3 regions of the Halobacillus sp. SY10 genome follow, and region 3 is predicted to be linked to each of the others. Evidence: riboswitches for the same ligand, from Rfam matches in the RefSeq annotation. Region 3 holds a riboswitch; each other region holds the start of a gene.

Region 1 (4,598 bases), 1.1 Mb from region 3:
ACATCTCCTTCTTTACCTACGTTCGCTGAGCAGTGCATAGGGAGAACGTTCTTCTCAGGAAGGATATAGTTCATGACTGAAAAGATGGACTTTTTAATTTCTCCTGCATATTCCGTGCCGCCGATTAAAACGATACGGTGTTTAAAAGAAATCATGATGAAAGCTTCTGAGTTTGTTCCATCGATTTGCGGATCAGCTTTGAAGGTTGGGGCTGATACGACAGTAAACTCCGCCTCATGATCTTCTATCTCTAGTTCATCCGGTCGAATGAACATTTGTTGTGCGAACAAGTTGTGCCAGGCGAACTCTGTAAGTACTTGAAGAGGAAGGCGCTGCTTTTCATCTGCTCCAGCATAGCCTTTAAAGACAAACAGTTCATTCCGTTCTTTTAAATAATCCAGTACTTTATGATAGAGTTTTACAAACGTTTGATCATCTATGGGCTGGTTGACAGCTCCCCAGTGGACTTTATCTCGTGTTACATCATCCTGGACGATGAATTTATCTTTCGGAGATCTACCAGTATAAGTACCCGTCGTTGCCTGGATGGCCCCTTTTTCTGTCAGGGTACCTTCATTACGGTATAAAATCTTTTCCACTAAGTGTGGAACAGATAGCTGATGGTGGACATATTCTTGGGCAAGTAAAAGATTCAGTTCAGACATTTGATTAATGGTACTCATATGTGTCGACCCGCCTTTGCAATTAATTATGATCAACCTAATGTGAGATTAGTATAACACATTGAATTCTTTAGTCCATACTATACGTGAAAAAGCTTACATTTTATTTATTCAGAAAAATTACACTTCAAACATCCTCTTTTGTTCAACAATCTGGCAGAATTCTTGAAGACTCAGTTTCGAGACTTGTGTTGCGTGGATAGGGACTGCGTCCTGTGGGGTCTCACCATGCACTTTCTTCCTCTTCAATATCCGGTTCCGGCGCCTAGCGGCTAGTGAGACTTCCCTCGCTTCTGTACGATAAGTCAACATCGAATCACTCCGTTCTTCGTGTTTCCTTTATCTCCGCCAGCTCAGTCCAGTCCATACGCCGCTGATCGAGGCGCCTGCACACTTAAGGTAGGAGTCTCCCCATTCCCCTCCGCCATGTAAGTGCCTCGAAACCACTTCTCGGAAACTCTGATTGTATGCTGAAGTGAATCGGATAATATAACCTATCTCCAGTGGTCACTTCGAACATGAGAGGTTGATGTAGAGCTATTCTTCCTTCTAACAGTGGGGTAGTGGAAGACAGTCCTTCTTGATGAAAGGGTTCGTTTCTCACTTGGTTGGGAAGCTGCGAGACTCCCGTGGGAGAAAGGAGATCGGCGAGATCCCGCAGGACGTAGTCCGAGGAAGCTCGCCACTCCTCCACAGGAAAGCGAGTAGCTTCCCAGCCACCCCTGACGTCCCACCCGGCAACGAACCAAAGAAACATCTCGAAACTGAGTCTTCCATAATCGGGAGCTTATATGGAATAGCGAGTTTTGTTCTTTTATTAAAAAAAGTGTTCTAATAATATATGTGTATTTCTTTCAAACGTTTACTGGGTTAGGAATAGGTTTTGAAAGAGGTGGAATTCAATTGACATTAAATAAGGTTTTCGATACGATAACGGAGAACGGATACTCTCTTATCCAGAGTTGGTGGAGGGACAGGCCCTTTGAAACCCAGCAACCGTCATGGACATGACACGGTGCTAACCTGAAGCAAGGAGGACATGCTCCTTGGACGATAAGAGCGAAAGGAAGCAGCCCCTTTCCTCGAATAGGAAAGGTTTTTTCTTTTTATAAGGCTTTTTTCCAAACAGGGGGATGAGAACGATCCATCATCTCAATAAGAACAGAGCCTTTAATGAAGAAATATATTCGAACAGGATAACCTGTAGATATTCCTATGTAAATGCTCCATTGGTTGTGAAAAGAGGCAACAAGAACATATATGAAACTTATAAAAGTTTCTACACATACTGGTAAAGAGTTCCGTCTAATACTTTGTACTTACAGAAGGAGGAGTTTTTAAGAATGCCTGCAAACCGCCGGTTATTCACATCAGAATCTGTTACCGAGGGACATCCGGACAAAATTTGTGACCAGATTTCTGATGCGATTTTAGATGAAATTTTAAAAAACGACCCCAACGCGAGGGTTGCATGTGAGACAACAGTGACAACGGGACTTGTATTAGTTTCTGGTGAGATTAGTACAAATACTTATGTGGATATTCCATCCATCGTCCGTCAGACGATTAAAGATATCGGTTATACTCGTGCGAAGTACGGGTTTGATGCAGATACATGTGCGGTCCTGACAGCGATTGATGAACAATCTCCTGATATCGCAGGGGGCGTGGACGTTGCTCTTGAATCCCGTGAAGGGAAAATGAGTGATGATGAAATTGAATCGATTGGTGCAGGAGACCAGGGATTGATGTTTGGTTTTGCTAATAATGAAACCAAAGAATTGATGCCTCTGCCAATCTCCTTAGCTCATAAACTCTCTAAACGTCTATCTGATGTTAGAAATGATGGCACGCTCGATTATCTTCGTCCAGATGGAAAAACACAAGTGACAGTAGAGTACGACGAGAACGATCAACCTGTCCGCGTGGATACAATCGTTATTTCTACCCAGCATGCGGAAGAAGTGACGCTGCAACAAATCCAGGCAGATTTGAAAAAATATGTGATCGAGCCGATTGTGCCTGAAGGATATATTGATGAACAAACGAAATATTTTATTAACCCGACCGGACGCTTCGTCATTGGAGGTCCACAAGGTGACGCCGGGCTAACCGGAAGAAAGATCATCGTGGACACGTATGGTGGCTATGCTCGTCATGGCGGGGGAGCTTTCAGTGGTAAGGACGCCACGAAAGTGGACCGTTCTGCTGCTTATGCTGCTCGGTATGTTGCGAAAAATATCGTAGCTGCTGGACTGGCGGATTCAGTAGAAGTTCAGCTTGCTTATGCCATCGGTGTGGCGCAGCCTGTTTCTATTGCCATTAATACAAATGGAACAGGTACTGTTTCTGAGGAGCAGTTAGTAGAAGCTGTACGTGAACTATTCGACTTACGTCCAGCCGGCATCATCAAGATGTTAGATCTGCGCCGTCCTATTTATCGCCAAACGGCTGCTTATGGTCATTTTGGACGTACAGATGTGGAGTTCCCTTGGGAGCGCACAGATAAAGCGGAAGAATTGAAGGCACGCTGTCAATAAAGAAAAAACCGTTCCAAACTTTGGTTTGGAACGGTTTTTTAGCTTTAAAATGAACGGTTTGTAAACTCATGATCCTCGTATTTCTTTATAATATTGCCCTTTTTCTACATAACTCTTTCTTATCCGGTTCAGTTCTTTTATGTCTTCTTCATTCAGTTCTCTTATGACTTTGGCCGGACGACCGAAAGCGAGAGTATTTGGTGGAATCACTTTCCCAGGGGGGACAAGGCTCCCGGCTCCGATAAAAGCTTGTTCTCCAATAACAGCGCCATCCAAAATAAGAGATCCCATGCCGATCAGAGCGTTTTCTTTTATATGGGCAGAATGGAGAGTGACTTGATGGCCGACGGTTACCCCATCTTCAATGATTAAAGGCTTGTCTGGACTCTGGTGTAAGAGGCTTAAATCTTGAATATTCGTGTTCTTACCAATATGTACGGGAGCAACATCTCCTCTAATCACGGTCTTAAACCAAACACTGGCCTTTTCTTGAATGGTTACATCCCCAGTAATCACCGCATCTTCTGCAACATAGGCGCTCGGGTGAATGTCAGGTACCTTTCCTTTATATTCGCAAATCATGAAAAACCCCCTTATACTATTACTATTGATAGTATAGCAGAAGAAAAGAGGGAGATGCTGTGAAGAAAGTAGAATCAGTCAATGATCGTGCTACGGTTGTGCTCGTTCATGGAGCCTTTGAACATTCAGGGCGGTATCATGAACTGGTCGACCAACTACAAAAGGATGGGTACTCTGTTATTTACGGCGATCTGCCAGGTCAGGGGCGTTCTTCAGGAAAGAGTGGACACATCCGTTCTTTTCAGGATTATGTCAATACCATTATGATGTGGATCCAACAGGCGGACCCCGATAAGAAAATATTTTTAATGGGTCATAGTATGGGAGGCCTTGCGGTTGTGAGGACGATGGAGATCGCTCAACCAAAGGTGGATGGCGTCATTCTCTCTTCTCCTGCACTGGGACTTCTGAAAAAAGCGAGTCTCCCCTTGGAAATCGTGTCGTATATTTTAAACACTTTTTTTCCGTCATTAAGAATCAAGGCTCCTCAAGATCCCGAATATATCACACGTAATAAGGACAAAATTATAGAGTTTCAACAAGATCCTTTGATTATTGATAAAGTCTCTGTTCGCTGGTATCGTGAATTTCAAAAAGCGACGAGAGAAGCGTTCTCTGATATTCAACGCTTTCCTGATATCCCATTATTACTAATGCAGGCTGAAGCGGATTATATGGTGAGAATAGAGAAGACAGCTGAATGGTTTGACCGAGTTCAAATTAAAGAAAAAAGATATAAACAATGGCCGGGTCTTTATCATGAAATTTATAATGAGCCGGAATGGAAAGATGT
Region 2 (4,598 bases), 250 kb from region 3:
ATCCGTTTCTTCCTCGTCCGATGTCATGGTTGTTCATCGCCTCAAGAAGGTAAAGATAGCTGTTGGCATCAAAGCGTTCTTTGATCTTATCCCCCTGGTAATCCAAATAAGATTGAATCTCATAAGAGGTATCGGCATGATAGGAACGGTCGAACCTTTTTTCAAATAAGGTACTGCTGCGGTACGTGACCATCCCGGTCATCCGGGCGATTTCAAACCCCTTTAGATCTTCATTTGAATGATAGTCCCCATTATGGAAATGAGGATCACTCTTTATGGCTCGAGCACCGATATGATTAAAAGCGATGCCATAATCACTTAAATAAGGGGTAGCTGCGAGAATGAATAATTTTTTCATGAAATCAGGGTAAAGAAGTCCCCATTCGTACGTCTGCATACCTCCAAGTGATCCGCCTGCTATAGCGTGGACATGAGTGATGCCTAAGCGATATAAAGCTTCATACTGAGCGTGGACCATATCCCGAATGGTAACTTTGGGAAAGGTTTGACGGTATGGTTTGCCGGTGTCTGGATTAATGCTCGCAGGCCCTGTAGATCCGTGACATCCACCCAAAACATTAAAGGTGATCACTTGATAGCGATTGGTGTCGATCGGACAATCTTCACCAATCAAACCGGCCCACCAGCCACGTTCTTCCCTTGAACCGACGGCGAGCTGGTTGCCCGTTAATGCGTGACATACGAGGATGACGGGAGCATTTGTCGGCCCGTATCTTTCGTAGGCAAGCTCGACATGCGAAAGCTTTTCACCAGACTCGCAGGTGAAAGTTCCAATCGATATCGTTTGATTGGTTCTTGGGTGACTGGTGGGGTTTTTTAATGACATGCTTTTCATTCTCCTTTCTTTCACTAGACCGATACGAGGGAAGTAGAAAAATCTTTCCCTGACCGGATATTTACAACAGCGTCATAGAGGCTTACCCCTGATATGATGGCTGCATCTTCGTGAGTGATTGGTTTTCGTGACCAGAGTAGTGTCGGTTTTACTTCTTTCGTTATGTTCAAGACATCCTCATTCGCTTCCTCAACATAGACAATATCCCAGTGGACATTCGTTACTTTTTGAAGGTCCTCAAAGTGAGAGAAGGCAACGACTTCAAATCCCAACCTTTCCAACTTGTTCTGCTCCGCAAGAAGAGCACTTGTTCCAACAATTCCGATTACCCTTTTTCTTAATTCCCCGTTCGAACGATCCAGGGAGGATGATAAAACCGGCTCTGCCACATGCTTACTTTTACCGTAGGATCTCCTATATCCAGTGGCATGGAAAATGGCGTTGTCCAGGTCCTGAATCAAGTCTTCTACAGACTCTAACCCGACAGACAAACGGACAAGTTCTTCTGTTACACCAGATTTACTCAAGTTTTCGTCGCTTAATTGCTGGTGAGTCGTAGAGGCCGGATGGATGATTAAAGATTTGGCATCCCCTACATTGGCTACATGCGACCAGATAGTGCTCTGATCAATCAGCTTACGCCCTGCTTCGCGTCCTCCTTTAATCCCGAAGACAACGATCGACCCATGGCCGTAGTGGAAATATTTTTCGGCTAGAGAATAAGTGGGGTGATCTTTCAATCCTGGATAATTCACCCATTCGACACCTTCGTGATGGTTTAAATATTCGGCGATTTCTAAAGCTTGATCCGCATGTGTTTTCGCTCGCAAGTGTAAAGTCTCCAGTCCTTGCAAAAGTAAGAAAGCGTTTTGCGGGCTGAGACATGCGCCAATGTCCCGAAGCAGCTGTACGCGCAGTTTTATGGCGAAAGCGGCCGGACCCACATCGACCCCGAAGCGTATGCCGTTATAGCTTTCATCAGGCTCTGTGAACCCTGGGAATTTTTCATGATTCCAGTCAAAACGTCCACTATCAACAACAACACCTCCAATGGCCGTGCCGTGTCCACCAATCCATTTAGTAGCAGAGTGGACAACGATGTCTGCTCCCCAGTCGATCGGTCTGCACACATACGGGGTGGCGAATGTGTTATCGATAATGAAAGGGATGTGATGATCATGCGCGACATCTGCGATCGCTTCAATGTCCAGTACATTCAAACTCGGATTCCCAATGGTTTCGGCAAAGATTGCTTTTGTATGAGGAGTAATCGCCTTGGCGAATGATTCGGGGTCATCTCCTTCTACAAAATGTACATTGATTCCATAGCGGGGGAGGGTGTGGACAAACAAATTGTATGTCCCTCCATAAAGGTTCGTAGAAGTAACAATGTCATCCCCGGCTTTAGCGACATTCAGAATGGCCATCGTGATGGCAGACATGCCTGATGCTGTCGCCACCGCCGCGGCACCGTCCTCAAGAAGAGCGATTCGTTGTTCGAATACATCCACGGTCGGGTTTCCGATTCGTGAATAAATGTTGCCGGGTTCCGCAAGTGAGAAAAGGTTTTGAGCATGCTCTGTATCATTGAAAACATACGATGTCGTCTGATAAATCGGTACAGCACGAGAACCTGTAGCGGGATCAGGTTCTTGACCGCCGTGAAGCAAATTCGTTTCAGGACCGAACGTATGGAATGGTAAACTCATGGAAAAATTCCTCCTCTGATTTTTTCCTAGGGCATCCACTTTATAGAAGAGGGAAATCGAAAAGCCCTCTTCTGTAAGTAAGAAGAGGGCTTTATGTATCTCATACCTCCCCTTATCTTTCAGATCATGTGACCTGTAGGATGTAGCACCTTTTCAAGGTTTTGCCTTGAAGGTTGCCGGGCGTCGTAGGGCCTAGTCCCTCTGCCGCTCTCGATAAGAGTTGTTTTTATTAAATTTTTCTGACTTGTTTGAAATTATAAAGCCGTCCTTTCTCATTGTCAAACAATTTCGATACGTTTGAACCCTCCTTGCTGTGGGAATGGTTAATTAAGTCTATGAGATAGGAGTGAAGTTCATGAAACAATATAGTGTCGTACCTAATAAAGATGTAACCGGTTGGTTTGTAAAAATCGAGGATGTCGCTCCGACAGACCTTTATGATGAGCGTGATACCGCTGTTGCCAAAGCAGAGGAAATCGCAAAAGAAAACAAACCGAGCAAACTTCAAATCTTGGATCAAAACCATGAAGTTGAAGAAGAACGCACCTACTAATTAAAACTCCCCATCGCGGGAGTTTTTTTATGTACATAGAATGATTAGTTATTAAAGGAAATGGCAGGATTGTGTAAGACTCAGTTTCGAGATAACCGGGGTTCGTTACAAAGTTGAGCGTCAGGGGTGGTTGGGAAGCTACTCGCTTTCCTGCGGGGATGACGGCAAGCCTCCTCGAGCTAAAGCTCTGCGGGGTCTCGCCAGTCAATCCATTCCCGCGGGAGTCTCGCAGCTTCCCAACCACCCCCTTCGATAAGTGTGAAAAACGAACCCACTTTGCGCAGGATGAGTGTCTTCCATCATCCCAGTTCTGGATTGATAAAGCGCTCTGTAGCAGCCTTCCATGGAAAGTGTACACTCTTTAGAATCTACACGCTACTATTGGAAGCTCCGCTATTTGTTGAAGTGGTTTCGAGATCCTTATATGGCAAAGGGGCGGAGGGGAATGGCGAGACTCCTGCGGGAAAAAAGTGCATGGTGAGACCCCACAGGACGCAGTCCGAGGAGGCTCACCGCGCTCCCGCGGAAAGCGAGCTATTCCCCTCCGCCCCCATCCACTTAACAAAAGTCTCGAAACTGAGTCTTCAACTAAAGGGAGCTTATCTACAAGAAACCCAATGTAGCTGCCTCTAGAGTTTTCATAGTCATCCAGTTATGATGGAGGTAAACGATACATAGAGGTGTGTGCAATCATGAATCATCATTATGATGTCATCATCGTCGGTGCACGTGTGGCCGGCGCGAGTTTAGCTATTTTACTAGGAGAGATGGGGAAGAAGGTCCTCCTTGTCGATAAAGCCAGTTTTCCGAGTGATACATTGTCCACTCACTTTATGTCCCATACAGGATTTTTAGAAAAATTAGGCGTGCTTGAGAAACTCGAAGATTCGGGTTTGAGAAAAGTAACGAGGATGCGGACCTATATTGGAAGCAGTTTCGTAGAAGGGCCGAGGACCTCTTATACCATCATTCCAAGGAGAGACAAGCTCGACTCGATGCTGATTGAACGAGCGCTCACATTCCCATCCGTCCATTTCAAACCCGAAACGGCGGCACGAGAATTGATATGGGAAGAGGGAAAGGCCGTTGGCATCAGTCTAATAGAAAAAGGGAACCTCCATGATGCCTATGCTGAATTGATCGTTGGGGCAGATGGGAAAAACTCAAACCTTGCTCACTGGACAGGGTCAGAAAAATATGAAGAAACGAAGCCTTTGCGCCCGGTCGTCTACGGATATTTTGAGGGGATAGAGCCTCTACCGGAACCTGCCACAGAGATCTTTCTTCATGAAGGTCGAATCGGCTTTGTTTTTCCAATGGAGCCCAATCGAGACTGCCTGGGCATAGAAATCCATCCAGAAGAATTCAAAACGATGATGAAAAACCCGGAAGAATCGTTTAAACAAACGTTTGATCAAATGTACGGAATGAAAGAAAGAATGAAAGGTGCCAGACTTCAAGGGAAAATGATTGGAACACC
Region 3 (4,598 bases):
GGTCTACCAATTAAAGCTGTTGTGGGAGCTGAAAACGCTGTACGGAAGAATCTTTTAAATGGGAATGCTTGTTTTAGATTGGCATGGTTTGAAATAATGAAAAGCTGTAAGGAGGGATGTGCATGTTGTTCTTTATTATTCTTGCCTGCATGTTATTAGGTTGGTTGATTATGATGACCGGTCCTTTGATAGGAGGAATCATCACTTTTGGTATTGTTGTTGGTTGCTTATTCAGGGGGTTGTTTCTCATCAGTGAAATACATAAACAAATAGTCAAAGATGAAAGAGAGGGAGACTCAGACAGCGACATGGACGAGGGTCCGTTTTGAGTTTGATCGCTGCATGGCCTTTGATAAGTAGTAGTGAATATAGGGACGTAAAAGCAAGGGTGTAAAAATTTTGCCTTCATGCTTTTATGGGCGATTTTACTCTTTTTAAAACAACGGTTGCAAAACGACACCAGTGTCGATATAATATAACTAACAAAACGACATCGGTGTCGTTTAATTGAGAGGGGCCCAACCTATGGAGCGTTTATGGAAAAACAAAGGGTATATGACCTTGATGTCCGCGCAAGCCATCTCGAGCATTGGCGACTGGCTCAGCATTGTCGCGATTATCACGCTTGTCGGATTGAAATGGGATGCATCACCGCTTGAAGTGTCGTTCGTCTTTTTATGTTTGGCTGTGCCGATGGCTTTGTTTGGACCGGTTGCTGGAATGGTGGCTGACCGCTTCAGCCGCAAAACGCTTATGATCGTATCTGATGTCGTGAGGGCGGCTTTAATACTGATTTTGACGGTCGCGACATCGCTTTGGATGGTTTATGCAACCCTACTTACGATCGGAATCTTCTCCGCAGTATTCATTCCTGCGAAAAACGGGAAATTGAAGGAAGTGGTGCCGGAGGAGGATATGAAAGGGGCGATGTCGATCACTTCGATGATTGACTCGTCGACGAAAATTCTCGGCCCGCTCGTTAGTGGATTGCTTGTTACGGTTTTCGGCGCCCAGCAAGTTTTTATCATCGACTCGGCCACGTTTCTCGTGTCTGCGGTCATCCTCTTGTTTGTTCCAAATGCGCTTCCTCTGGAAACGACCGAAGAAGAAAAAGAGAAAGCGTCGTTCAAGAAAGAGTTCGCGCTCGGCTTTTCTTTTCTTAAATCGAACCGCTTTATGATGACGGGTTTGATTCTTGTCGGGCTCAGCCTGTTGATTCTTCAATCGGCCGATTCTCAGCTGATTGTCTTAATTCGTGAGCTGACGCAGGTGTCCCCCGATTTGTTCGGTTATCTAGTGACGGGGTCTGGTCTCGGCATGTTCTTAGCAGGATTTTTGTTAGCGAAGAAAACGGATTATAAAGCTTATCCGCTCATGCTCCTTGGGGTTTGTGGAATCGGAGCGAGTTTTGGGATTATGGGGATGCTTACCTTTTATGACCTCAATTATTCTATCCTTTGGGGACCGGGACTCGGATTCACCGCGGGTTTCTCTGCAAGTCTGATTTTTGTTCCGTTCCAGGCGACTGTCCAGGTGAACACACCTGTTCATATGACCGGGCGCGTGTTTGGGGCCATCAACAGTGTCATGACGACTGCGACCATCATTGGGCCTCTTGTCGGAGGATGGATCGCGACGATGATTGGCGTCATTCCGACGTTTACCATTACAGCAAGTCTCCTTGTCTGCGTATCCATCGTAGGATTTGTAACGAAGCGAAAAGTAGAGGGAGGGAAAGCACATGTCTCCACGAGTGAGCAAGGAACACCTGAAGCAACGACGAGCTGACATCATGGAATCTGCAAGGAACGTATTCATCGAACATGGATACGAGCACACGACGATGAAGCATGTCATGGAGTCGGCTGGCGTCAGCCGCGGCGGTCTCTATCAATATTTTTCAAATAAAGAAGACCTATTTGAAGCCTTGCTTGAAGAAGGGCTGACGGATGAAGCTGAAACGACAGAAGATTCTCTTGAAAAAGTAGAGTCCTATTGGGACCTGCTTATGCAGCTTTTGTTCGGGGAAGATGGCAGTCCGAATACAGAGATGGACCCTCTCGCACCAAGCAAGCTTGAGTTCTTTATCACCGGACGTAACAATGAACGAAGACGTGCGTACGGGGAAAAACGTTATGAAATGGGTCTGCAGATTTACGATGGACTCATCACAAAAGGGCAAAAATCCGGTGAGTTCAGTGATCGCTATGAAAGCCAAATTATTGCGCGGTCGATCATCACTTTCATTGACGGGCTGGCACTCGATCATGCCATTTTGCCCGAAGAGAAGGTAAAGTTGAAGGAGCAGTCGGCTCTGTTCGTGGATTATTTGAGAATGGCGTTGATTGAATCCTCCTCTTGAAGAGGGGGATTTTTATTTAAGGAAAACAAGAGAAAAATGTTCAGAATCGGTTGTCAATTTCAATCGAAGTCCTGTATAGTAATCTTTAACAATTCAATCATGTTTCTTATCCAGAAAGGTGGAGGGACTGGCCCGTTGATACCTTAGCAGCAGACTTATAGAAAGTACTGTGCTAATTCCAGAAGCGTTCAGCTTGCAGATAAGAAGGGAATCGTTCGGCGGTTACTTAGCCCCTCTTCTTATTTAGAAGAGGGGCTTTTCTTATTGGAGCGCACAAACTATGAAAGAAAGAAGGGTTATAAATGTCTATAACAACCGAAAAGAATGTGAAGAGAACACCATTTAAAGGAGACCATGTAGGAAGCTTCCTACGTCCAGAACGATTAAAAGCAGCACGTATCCAACAGGCAGAGGGAGAAATAACGGAAGAGGAATTGCGTCAAGTGGAAGATGAAGAGATTGTAAAATTAGTAGAAAAACAAAAAGCAGCAGGATTGAAAGCTGTCACGGATGGCGATTTCCGCCGAAGCTGGTGGCATTTTGATTTCCTCGAAGGCCTCGATGGGGTAGAAGGTTATGAACCTGAAAAAGGTCTGAAATTCAAAGGAGTGGAAACGAAAGCCCGTGGAATTAAAATTACAGGACATGTAGGTTTCAGTGATCATGAGATGGTCAACCATTTCCGTTTTTTAAAAAGCATTGCCGGTGATGCTGTTGCCAAATTGACAATCCCGAGTCCGAACATGCTCTTATTCCGTGCGGATCGGTCGGAAGGCATTTATGATGACGATGAAGAACTCGTCAATGATTTAGTGGTGGCTTATCGAGGATTCATAAACAAAATTTATGAGGAAGGCTGCCGCTACCTACAGTTTGATGATACGTCATGGGCGACGTTTTTCTCAGAAGAAGGACGTGCTTCAATGAAAAAGAAAGGCCAAAACCCTGAGGAAGTGGCCGAGCTGTGTGCACGTGCCATCAATGAGTCGATTGCCAACAGACCGGATGATCTGCTTATTACCATGCATATTTGTCGAGGCAATTTCCGTTCGACCTTTATGACGAGCGGAAGCTATGAAGCGGTATCGGAAACAATTTTTGGTGGCTTGGATGTTGATGGTTTGTTCCTTGAGTTTGACGATGAGCGCTCCGGCGGATTTGAGCCCCTTCGTCATATGAACCGCCAAGACTTATCCATCGTTCTTGGTTTAATTACATCAAAGTATGGAGAGTTGGAGGATCCAGAGCGCGTGAAGGCTCGTATTCTTGAAGCTTCAGATTATGTACCTTTGAGCCAGCTGTGTTTGAGTCCTCAATGTGGATTTGCATCAACAGAAGAAGGTAATGAAATCACAGAAGAACAGCAGTGGAAGAAAATCGACCATGTTGTCAGGATTGCAGAAGAAGTGTGGCAGGAGGGCTGATGTAGACTTAATCTCCTTGGAAGGAATGTTTCATTTTTCTTATAGTTGGTTATACAACTATAGGTTCTTTTTAAAAGGAGGAATGAACACATGAAATCACTGCAGGATGCATTGAAACATAAAGTAGGACTTGGCACAGCCCCTTTAGGAAATATGTTCAGGGATGTCCCGGAAGAAGAAGCCCGTGAAACGATACAAACCGCCTGGGATGAGGGCGTCCGCTATTTTGACACTGCACCTTTTTATGGAGCCGGTTTAGCGGAGATGCGTGTCGGTGACGTGTTATCGAAGTATAACCGTGATGACTATGTATTAAGCACAAAAGTCGGTCGTTATATGACGGATGAGACAGAAGAGAACGCAGGGCTTTTTGAACATGGCCGGAACAATAAAGTCATTACCGATTACACGGAAGACGCAACGAAACGGTCGATCGAGCAGAGCCTTGAACGACTGCAAACCGATCGTTTAGACATGGTCTTCGTGCATGACGTTTCTCCTGATTTCCACGGAGATGAATGGGTGGCTAAATTTGAAGAAGCGAGAACCGGAGCTTTCCGTGTATTGTCACGTCTTCGGGAAGAAGGAGTCATCCGTTCGTGGGGCCTTGGCGTTAACACGACAGAACCGATTGAACTTGCGATGGAGCTTGAGGAAACAAGGCCGGATGTCTGCTTATCCGCAACGCAATATACGCTCCTCCAGCATGACCGCGCGTTACAGCGCATGATGACGATGGCAGAAGAGAAGGATGTAGACATCGTTGTCGGCAGTCCTTATAACTCTGGTGTCTTGTTTGGTGGAGATCACTA

What was found. A riboswitch is a leader RNA that binds a small molecule or an ion and turns the genes downstream of it on or off. The one in region 3 is predicted to bind S-adenosylmethionine.
Region 1: it holds a riboswitch for S-adenosylmethionine, as region 3 does, so the genes downstream of both, metK (methionine adenosyltransferase) here and ACJA3J_RS21110 (5-methyltetrahydropteroyltriglutamate--homocysteine S-methyltransferase) in region 3, are expected to answer to the same signal.
Region 2: it holds a riboswitch for S-adenosylmethionine, as region 3 does, so the genes downstream of both, ACJA3J_RS19975 (O-acetylhomoserine aminocarboxypropyltransferase/cysteine synthase family protein) here and ACJA3J_RS21110 (5-methyltetrahydropteroyltriglutamate--homocysteine S-methyltransferase) in region 3, are expected to answer to the same signal.

What each region holds. Positions count from the first base shown of each region.
Region 1 covers NZ_CP174345.1:3,159,955-3,164,552, reverse strand. The annotation lists gene pckA (phosphoenolpyruvate carboxykinase (ATP)) at 1-683, opposite strand, end outside; SAM riboswitch class I at 1,633-1,743, shown strand; gene metK (methionine adenosyltransferase) at 2,027-3,223, shown strand; gene ACJA3J_RS16200 (gamma carbonic anhydrase family protein) at 3,290-3,805, opposite strand; gene ACJA3J_RS16195 (alpha/beta hydrolase) at 3,865-4,598, shown strand, end outside.
Region 2 covers NZ_CP174345.1:3,967,107-3,971,704, reverse strand. The annotation lists gene ACJA3J_RS19980 (homoserine O-acetyltransferase) at 1-847, opposite strand, end outside; gene ACJA3J_RS19975 (O-acetylhomoserine aminocarboxypropyltransferase/cysteine synthase family protein) at 871-2,565, opposite strand; SAM riboswitch class I at 2,675-2,785, opposite strand; gene ACJA3J_RS19970 (DUF2188 domain-containing protein) at 2,921-3,118, shown strand; gene ACJA3J_RS19965 (NAD(P)/FAD-dependent oxidoreductase) at 3,811-4,598, shown strand, end outside.
Region 3 covers NZ_CP174345.1:4,221,276-4,225,873, reverse strand. The annotation lists gene ACJA3J_RS21125 (hypothetical protein) at 123-329, shown strand; gene ACJA3J_RS21120 (MFS transporter) at 526-1,788, shown strand; gene ACJA3J_RS21115 (TetR/AcrR family transcriptional regulator) at 1,742-2,362, shown strand; SAM riboswitch class I at 2,466-2,568, shown strand; gene ACJA3J_RS21110 (5-methyltetrahydropteroyltriglutamate--homocysteine S-methyltransferase) at 2,665-3,786, shown strand; gene ACJA3J_RS21105 (aldo/keto reductase) at 3,877-4,598, shown strand, end outside.